DNA from 2 places in the Pseudomonas stagnisoli genome. Region 2 is predicted to be linked to the other one. Evidence: predicted binding sites of a transcription regulator. Region 2 holds the regulator's gene; the other holds the start of a gene.
The links. The regulator FliA, encoded in region 2, starts transcription of late flagellar genes. The targets are predictions, from matches to a motif close to CTAAAGTTTNNNNNNNNNNNGCCGNTAA.
Positions count from the first base shown of each region.

Region 1: ACOAPY_RS04520 (methyl-accepting chemotaxis protein) is a predicted target of FliA. The motif match lies at 3,725-3,752, and genes of this name have one in related genera.

Region 1 covers NZ_CP184361.1:940,298-945,079, reverse strand. The annotation lists gene ACOAPY_RS04530 (response regulator) at 1-669, shown strand, start outside; gene ACOAPY_RS04535 (ATP-binding protein) at 1-20, shown strand, start outside; gene ACOAPY_RS04525 (TatD family hydrolase) at 713-1,492, shown strand; gene ACOAPY_RS04520 (methyl-accepting chemotaxis protein) at 1,554-3,584, opposite strand; gene ACOAPY_RS04515 (ROK family protein) at 3,766-4,653, shown strand; gene ampE (regulatory signaling modulator protein AmpE) at 4,654-4,782, opposite strand, start outside.
Region 2 covers NZ_CP184361.1:2,552,111-2,556,892, reverse strand. The annotation lists gene flhF (flagellar biosynthesis protein FlhF) at 1-21, shown strand, start outside; gene fleN (flagellar synthesis regulator FleN) at 120-953, shown strand; gene fliA (RNA polymerase sigma factor FliA) at 950-1,696, shown strand; gene ACOAPY_RS12235 (chemotaxis response regulator CheY) at 1,777-2,151, shown strand; gene ACOAPY_RS12230 (protein phosphatase CheZ) at 2,171-2,959, shown strand; gene ACOAPY_RS12225 (chemotaxis protein CheA) at 2,989-4,782, shown strand, end outside.

The DNA.
Region 1 (4,782 bases), 1.6 Mb from region 2:
GCAGCCACGCCGCTTGCTGAGCGCGGCACCGTGCTGATCGTCGACGACACGCCGGACAACCTCGCCCTGCTCTCCGACGCCCTCGACGCCCAGGGCTACATGGTGCTGGTGGCACTGGACGGACAGAGCGCACTGAACCGCATCCAGCGCCGGCGTCCCGACCTGATCCTGCTCGATGCGATGATGCCCGGCCTGGACGGCTTCGAGACCTGCCGACGAATCAAGGCCGCGCCGGAAAGCGCCGATATCCCGGTACTGTTCATGACCGCGCTGACCGACAGCGAGCACGTGGTGGAAGGCTTCGCCGCCGGCGGCAGCGACTACGTGACCAAACCGATCCAGACCGACGAGGTGTTGGCGCGGGTCGGCGCGCACCTGCGCACCGCCCGCCTGATCCAGGCTGCCAGGCAGACCCCGGCCGCCGCGCCGACCCTCAACGACGCACCGGCCCAGGCCACCCTCTCGGCGCGTTTCCAGCTCACCGAACGCGAGGTCGAGGTGCTGCGCTGGGTCGCCTGCGGCAAGACCAACCGCGACATCGGCGACATCCTCGGCCTGTCGCCGCGCACGGTGAACAAGCACCTGGAGCACGTCTACGTGAAGCTCGGCGTGGAAACCCGCACCGCCGCCACCTCGGTAGCCCTGGCGGCGATGGCCGAGCGGGCCTGAGGCAGGGCTGGCGCAGGGCCGGCAAATCGCCGATGCTGCGCCCATGCGCCTGATCGACACCCACACCCACCTCGACTTTCCCGAATTCGACGCCGATCGCGCCGAGTTGCTGCAGCGCAGCCGCGAGCTGGGTGTGGAGAAACTGGTGGTGCTCGGCGTGTACCAGGCCAACTGGCAGCGCCTATGGGACCTGGTGCAGGCACACGACGGCCTGTATGCCGCCTTCGGCCTGCATCCGGTCTACCTCGACCAGCACCGCCCCGAGCACCTGGACGAGCTGCACGCCTGGCTGCAGCGCCTGGCCGACCACCCGCGGCTGTGTGCGGTCGGCGAATTCGGCCTGGACTACTTCATCGAAACGCTCGACCGTCAGCGCCAGCAGGAGCTGTTCGAGGCCCAACTCAGGCTCGCGGCAGAGTTCGAGCTGCCCGCCCTGCTGCATGTACGCCGCGCCCATGCCGCCACCATTGCCACGCTCAAGCGCCACCGGCTCAAGCGCGGCGGCATCATCCACGCCTTCGCCGGCAGTTACGAGGAGGCCCGCGAGTACCTGCGCCTCGGCTTCAAGCTGGGCCTGGGTGGCGCGCCAACCTGGCCGCAGGCCCTGCGCCTGCGCAAGGTGGTGGCGCAGTTGCCGGCCGATACCATCGTGCTGGAGACGGACGCGCCGGACATGGCCCCGGCCATGTACCCCGGCCTGCGCAACAGCCCCGAACACCTGCCGGACATCTGCGCGGCACTGGCCGAACTGCGCGGGGTGACGCCTGAAGAGCTGGCCGCCGTCAGCAGCCGCAATGCCGCCGAGCTGTTCGGCTGGGACTGAGGTAGCCCTGGAAACAACAAGGCCCGCCAAATGGCGGGCCTTGCACATTGCACAGGACTTATCAGACGCGGAACGCGCTGATCAGCTCCTTGAGCCGCGCCACCTGATCGGACAGCTGGCGGCTGGCCTGTTCGGTCTGCACCGCGCCTTCGGCGGTGCGCTCGCCGGCCTGGTTGATCTCGACGATGTTCATGTCGATATCGTGGGCCACGGCGGTCTGCTGCTCGGCGGCGGCGGCGATCTGCTGGTTCTGGTCGACGATCATGCCGACCGCGCCGAGGATATTCTCCAGCGCCTGCTGCACCTGAGCCGACTGGTTGACGGTGTTCTCCACCATCTGGTGGCTGCCGTTCATGGCGGTCACGGTGGCGCCCACGCCGCTCTGCAGGCGACCGATCATCTGCTCGATCTCCTCGGTGGACTGGTGGGTGCGCTTGGCCAGGTTGCGCACCTCGTCGGCCACCACGGCGAAGCCGCGACCCTGCTCCCCGGCACGCGCGGCCTCGATGGCGGCATTCAGAGCCAGCAGGTTGGTCTGTCCGGCGATACCCTTGATCACATCCAGCACCTGGCTGATCGCCGCACTGTCGGCCGCCAGCTGGTTGATCACACCGACCGACTGGTCGATCTCGCTGGCCAGACGCTGGATGCTGCCAACCTGCGACTCGACCATGGCGCGACCGCTGACCGTCTCGTCGTTGACGCTCTGCGCACTGCTCACCGCCGCAGCTGCGCTGCGCGCAACCTCCTGGGCAGTGGCGGACATCTCGTTCATTGCCGTGGCGACCTGCTCGATCTGCCCGCGCTGGGCAGTCACGGCCTGGCTGCTCTCGCCGGACACCAGCTCGACGCGGTCCGCCTGGCGCTCCACCTCGACCACGGTCTGGCCGACCAGGTCGATCAGGTCGCGGATCTTCGCCACGGTGCCGTTGAAAACCTCGCCCAGCTCGCCCAGCTCGTCCTGGCTGCGCACGTTGACGCTCACCGTCATATCCCCGGCAGCCACCTTATTGAGCGTGCTGCCAAAGCCCTTGAGGGTGGCGCGGGTGGAAACGTAGAACGCGCCATAGAGGTAACCGATGGCGAGGAACACAGACACCAGGGCCACCACCAGCAGCACCATCTGCGTACGCTTGCCCTCCAGACGCTGGCTCAGCTCGTGGTCGAGGAAGCCAAGCATCTGGTCGTTGAAGGTGTAGGTCTTGTCGATCGCGGTGCTGAGCTGATCGAAGAAACCCTGCCACGGCGCGTCCAGGCTGTCGGCCATGAGCAGCTGCTCTTCCAGTACCCCGCTGACCTCCGTCAGCGAGGCACGGCTGGCCTCGGCTGCCGTGCTCAGCTCGTTGCGCGCACGCGCATTGCCATCCAGCGCACTCTGCAGCTTGAAGCCGTACTCGGCGTGCAACTGCTCCAGCTGGGCGAGCATTTCGTCGAGCTTGGTGCTGTCGGAAGAGCCGAGAATCCCTTGGCCGAGCGAGTAAGAACCCAGTGCACGCCCCTTGCTCAGCGCCTCGGTCACCGGCGGCGTGGCCGTGGTCAGCAACTCGGCCATCTGCCGCACGGTCAGGTCGCTGTCCTGGCTGAGGCCGGACTGGCTGGCAACGAACTTGATGAAGACTTCGGCGTTGTCCAGCGCCTTGACCACCAGACCTGCCTTGCTGCGCAGCGACGACTCGGCAGCAACCGCGTCGAGCGCCGCCTTGATGGCGTCGCGCTGGGCATTGAACTCCTCGATCTTCTGCGCGTCATCGCTGGGCGAGGTCAAGGCGTTCAGGGTCTCGGAGATACTCTTTTCCAGAGGCGCGATCAGTGCCGCGAGCTTGTCCGCCTCGCCGGACTGGCCGAGCACCGCATTGATCTCGTAGAGATCGTTCAGCCGCTCCAGCTCCTGCCGCATCTTCTGGCTCTGCTTGAGCAGCTCCAGGCTCTGCAGCTCGGTGCGCGTATCGACGAAGGCGTCGTAGGATTCGCGCACCAAGTAGTAGTTGGTGACCAGCATGGGCAGGAAGAACAGCACGCTGATCAGGCTGAACTTCATGCCGAAGCTCAGGCGGTTCATCAGCGCGATGGCAGGGTACAACACGCTATTCACTAGACGTCTCCTGTTGCCATTATTGTTGTATGCCAGCCGGGAGAAGGCTGGTCGCTTGAACGGCAAGGTGTCGTGGCTTTCTGAATTCTAGCGGGGCTGGCCATTTGCCAGGCACAGCTCCCCCACCGCTTGTATACCGGATATCGGCGCCGGTCTGTGTAACTTAAGGTTAAGAATGCGCATGTCTCTTCGCTTCGGCATTGATCTGGGTGGTACCAAGACGGAAATCATTGCCCTGCAGGGCTCCACAGAGCGGCTGCGGCGGCGATTGCCTACCCCGCAGGGTGACTACCACTCCACGCTTCTGACCATCATGAGTCTAGTCCAGGCAGCAGAGATGGAGTTGGGTGCCAGCGGCACCGTCGGCGTCGGCATTCCCGGCACCCGCTCGCCGGACCACGGGCGAATCAAGAACGCCAACTCCACCTGTCTGATCGGCCAGGACCTGCAGGGCGACCTGGAGCGCCTGCTGGAGAGGCCGGTACGCCTGGCCAACGACGCCGACTGCTTCACCCTGTCCGAGGCCAGCGATGGCGCCGGCGCCGGTGCCGACAGCGTCTTCGGGGTGATTCTGGGCACCGGCGTCGGCGGGGGTATCGCCATCCATGGCCGGCTGCTGAACGGCCCCAACGCCATCGCCGGCGAGTGGGGCCACAATGCCCTGCCCTGGCGCAACGCGACCGACGGCCCGGCCAGACGCTGCTACTGCGGCCTGGACGACTGCATCGAAACCTTTCTCAGTGGCCCCGGCTGGGCCGCCCGCAGCAACCTGGGACTGAACGCACGCGAGCTGGCAACGGCGGCAGCGGGCGGCGAACCCGCCGCAGCTCAGGCGCTGGCGCGGTACTGTGAACAGCTGGCGCGGGCGCTGGCCTCAGTGATCAACATCCTCGACCCGCACGTGATAGTGCTGGGCGGCGGCCTGTCCAACATCCCCGCGCTGTACCGCGAGGTACCGCCACTGCTGGTGCGCCATGTGTTCTCGGACCAGGTCAACACCCGCCTGGTCCAGGCCCGCCACGGCGACTCCAGCGGCGTGCGCGGTGCCGCCTGGCTGTGGCCCGAGTAACTAGAGCAGCAGGATCCACACGGCGAAGGCGGCATACCAGAGTACAGCGGCGCGGATCAGCAGCTGCCACAGTTCGTCGAGGCTGGCGACTCCCGCCTCACCGGGCTGCGCCTCGCCCACCTCGGCAGC
Region 2 (4,782 bases):
CATCCGCGCCGTGCGGGGTAGGGCAGGCGACGGCGGACAAGGCGTTCTAGTGTGTAGGAAGGGGTCGGTGAAGTTGTCCGACCAGCCCAGACCAGGCAAGACAAGGTAAAGAGAAGAACATGGGTAGTATGCATCCCGTACAGGTGATCGCGGTGACTGGCGGCAAGGGCGGCGTCGGCAAGACCAATGTGTCGGTGAATCTGTCGCTGGCACTGGCCGACCTCGGTCGCCGGGTCATGCTGATGGACGCCGACCTCGGTCTTGCCAATGTCGACGTTCTGCTCGGACTGACCCCCAAGCGGACCCTGGCCGATGTGATTAACGGCGAGTGTGACCTCAAGGACGTACTGCTGCAGGGGCCCGGCGGCATCCGTATCGTGCCGGCGGCCTCGGGTACGCAGAGCATGGTGCAGCTGTCTCCGGTGCAGCATGCCGGGCTGATTCAGGCCTTCAGCGATATCAGTGACAACCTCGACGTGCTGGTGATCGATACGGCTGCCGGCATCGGTGATGGCGTGGTCAGCTTCGTGCGCGCCGCTCAGGAGGTGCTGGTGGTGGTCTGCGACGAGCCGACCTCGATCACCGACGCCTATGCACTGATCAAACTGCTCAATCGTGACTACGGCATGAGCCGTTTCCGCGTTCTGGCCAACATGGCCCACAGTCCGCAGGAAGGACGCAATCTGTTTGCTAAGCTGACCAAGGTAACCGATCGTTTTCTCGACGTGGCCTTGCAGTACGTCGGCGCCGTTCCCTACGACGAATCCGTCCGCAAGGCCGTGCAGAAACAGCGCGCGGTGTATGAAGCCTTCCCGCGCTCGAAGTGCGCACTGGCGTTCAAGGCGATTGCTCAGAAAGTTGACACGTGGCCACTCCCGGCCAATCCGCGTGGCCACTTGGAGTTTTTCGTCGAGCGTCTGGTGCAGCAGCCGATCGCGGGGACGGCGGTATGACAGCAGCCAGTGGACTTCGCATGTACAACAAGGCGCAGGCGCAGGACTCGCAGCACCAGTTGATCGAGCGCTACGCGCCTCTGGTCAAGCGCATCGCCTATCACCTGTTGGCACGCCTGCCGGCCAGCGTCCAGGTCGACGACCTGATGCAGGCAGGCATGATCGGTCTGCTGGAGGCGTCAAAAAAGTATGATGGCAGCAAGGGCGCGAGCTTTGAGACCTATGCCGGCATTCGCATCCGCGGTGCCATGCTCGACGAGGTACGCAAGGGGGATTGGGCGCCACGTTCGGTGCATCGCAATACCCGTATGGTCAGCGATGCCATTCGCGTGATCGAGGCTCGAACTGGAAGAGACGCTAAAGATCAAGAGGTTGCGGCCGAACTCCAATTGAGTCTCGAAGATTACTACGGCATTCTTGGCGATACTCTGGGCAGCCGCCTGTTCAGCTTCGATGATCTGGTTCAGGACGGCGAGCATGGCGGGCTGAGTGAGGATGTCGGCAGTAGTCACAGTGGGCCCTTGAGTGGCCTCGAGGACGAGCGATTCCAGGCGGCATTGGCCGACGCCATCGCCCATCTTCCAGAGCGTGAGCGATTGGTGTTGTCGCTTTACTACGACGAAGAACTGAATTTGAAGGAAATCGGCGAAGTCTTGGGGGTCAGCGAGTCCCGGGTCAGCCAGTTGCACAGCCAGTGTGCCGCGCGTTTGCGGGCCAGGCTGGGCGATTGGCGGGTCAGCTGAGCCAGCCGGTTCCATGATTTGCGACACTGTCGGAACACTGGCGGTGTTTAGACTGTACGGAGGTCGACTTGGACAAGAACATGAAAATCCTCATCGTTGACGATTTCTCGACGATGCGACGGATCATCAAGAACCTCCTGCGTGATCTGGGGTTCACCAATACTGCGGAAGCAGACGATGGCAATACGGCATTGCCGATGCTGCAAAGCGGCAGTTTCGATTTTCTGGTGACCGACTGGAACATGCCCGGTATGACCGGCATTGACCTGCTGCGTGCAGTGCGTGCTGACGAACGCCTGAAGACTCTGCCGGTGCTGATGGTCACTGCGGAAGCCAAGCGTGAACAGATCATCGAGGCGGCCCAGGCCGGCGTGAACGGCTATGTGGTCAAGCCGTTCACCGCCCAGGTGCTTAAGGAGAAGATCGAGAAGATCTTCGAACGGGTTAACGGCTGATGTCCGCCGCGAGGGCGCTATGGCACACGATGATTCACATCTGGGCGAACTCGAATCGACCCTGAAGCAACACGCCACCCAGCTCGTCGAAAGTCTCGAGAAGGGACGTTTCGGCGATGCGGTAGGTCTCATTCATGAGCTCAACAAAGCCCGTGATCATGGCCTTTACCAGGAGATCGGCAAACTCACGCGAGAGCTGCACAACGCGATCGTCAATTTTCAGATCGATCCGCACAATCCGCATGCCCAGGAAATCTCGCAGATTACCGATGCTACCGAGCGACTTTCCTATGTTGTGCAGATGACCGAGAAGGCCGCCAACCGCACCATGGACCTGGTCGAGCAGAGCGCTCCGCTGGTCAACGATCTGGGTGATGAAGCGAAGAGCCTGTCTGCCGAGTGGAGCAAGTTCATGCGTCGCGAGATGGGGGCCGATGCTTTCCGTGACCTCGCCAAGCGGATCGAGCTGTTCCTGGCGCGCAGCGAACGTGACAGTCAGAAACTCTCCGGGCAGTTGAACGACATCCTGCTGGCGCAGGACTTCCAGGATCTCACCGGGCAGGTGATCAAGCGCGTGACCCAGCTGGTCACCGAAGTGGAGCGCGATCTGCTCAAGCTGATGCTGATGGCCAGCCATGTTGATCGTTTCGCCGGCATCGAGCACAACATGGATGAGTTGCGCGCAGAGCAACAAAAACAAAAAGAGCCTTCCAGGGGTGAAGGTCCGCAGATACATGCCGATAAGCGTGAAGACGTCGCGTCCAGTCAGGACGATGTCGACGATCTGCTGTCCAGCCTTGGATTTTAGGGCTCTAACAGAGCCTTTGGAGCGCACCGATGAGCTTCGACGCCGATGAAGAAATCCTCCAGGACTTCCTGGTAGAGGCCGGCGAAATTCTTGAGTTGCTGTCCGAACAACTGGTCGAGCTGGAAAGCCGACCCGATGACATGGACCTGCTCAATGCCATTTTCCGCGGCTTCCACACCGTCAAGGGCGGTGCGGGCTTCCTCCAGCTCAACGAGTTGGTGGAGTGCTGCCACATCGCGGAAAACGTGTTCGACATCTTGCGCAAGGGCGAGCGCCGCGTTACCGCCGAGTTGATGGACGTGGTCCTGCAGGCGTTGGACTCGGTCAACGAGATGTTCAGCCAGGTGCGCGAACGCACCGAGCCGACTCCTGCGTCCCCCGAACTGCTGGCGGCGCTTTCGCGTCTGGCCGAGCCGGAGAGCGCCGAGGAGCTGGCCGCCGAAGCTGAGCCTGAGCCCGAGCCTGTCGCTGAGGCACCAGCGGGCGATGACGACATCACCGACAACGAATTCGAACAGCTGCTGGATGCCATCGACGAGCAGCCTGTGGCCGAAGTGCCGGCAGCAAGTGGCGGCGATGAGATCACCGACGACGAATTCGAGGCGCTGCTTGATCAGCTGCACGGCAAGGGCAAATTCGCTGGTCCTGCCGAGGAGGTCGTAGCTCCCGCCGTCCAGCCAGCCCCCGCAGCCCCGGCCGCGGGCGCCGGTGACGAGATCACTGACGACGAATTCGAAGCGCTGCTCGATCAACTGCACGGCAAGGGCAAGTTTACCGGCCCCGCCGAAGAGGCTGCTCCGGTCGTCAAGCCTGCTGCTCCGACTCCGGTCCAGGCGACTGGCGGTGATGACATCACCGACGACGAGTTCGAAGCCTTGCTCGATCAGTTGCATGGCAAGGGCAAGTTCACCGGCCCGGCCGAAGAGACCGTCGCCCCTGTTGCCGCCAAGCCTGCGGCTGCCGCGCCAGCACCGAAGGCTCCGCCGAAGAAGGCCGAGCCGGCCAAGCCGGCGGCAAAGCCGGTTGCCAAGCCCGAGCCGGCCAAGCCTGCGGTGGCTGCCCCGGCGCCTGCGGCTGGTGGGCCTGTAGCTGCCAGCGAAGCAGAAACCACCGTGCGGGTCGACACCGCCCGCCTGGACGAGATCATGAACATGGTCGGCGAGCTGGTGCTGGTGCGTAACCGTCTGGTACGCCTCGGTCTGAACAGTGGCGACGAAGCCATGGCCAAGGCGGTTTCCAACCTCGATGTGGTGACGGCGGACCTGCAGACTTCGGTCATGAAGACCCGTATGCAGCCGATCAAGAAAGTCTTTGGCCGCTTCCCGCGACTGGTTCGCGACCTGGCGCGTCAGTTGAAGAAAGAGATCAACCTGGAGCTGGTCGGGGAGGAAACCGACCTCGACAAGAACCTGGTCGAGGCTCTGGCCGATCCGCTGGTGCACCTGGTGCGCAACGCGGTCGACCATGGCATCGAGATGCCCGAAGAGCGCGAAGCTGCGGGTAAGTCGCGGTCTGGCCGTGTAGTGCTCTCCGCCGAGCAGGAGGGCGACCATATCCTGCTGTCGATCTCCGATGACGGCAAGGGCATGGACTCCGAGATTCTTCGCGCCAAGGCCGTCGAGAAAGGCCTGATGGACAAGGATGCGGCGGATCGCCTGAGCGAGACCGAGTGTTTCAACCTGATCTTTGCCCCGGGCTTCTCGACCAAGACCGAGATTTCCGACGTATCCGGCCGCGGTGTAGGCATGGATGTGGTGAAGACCAAGATCTCCCAGCTCAACGGCATCATCGACGTGCACTCGGCAAAGGGCCAGGGCTCGAAG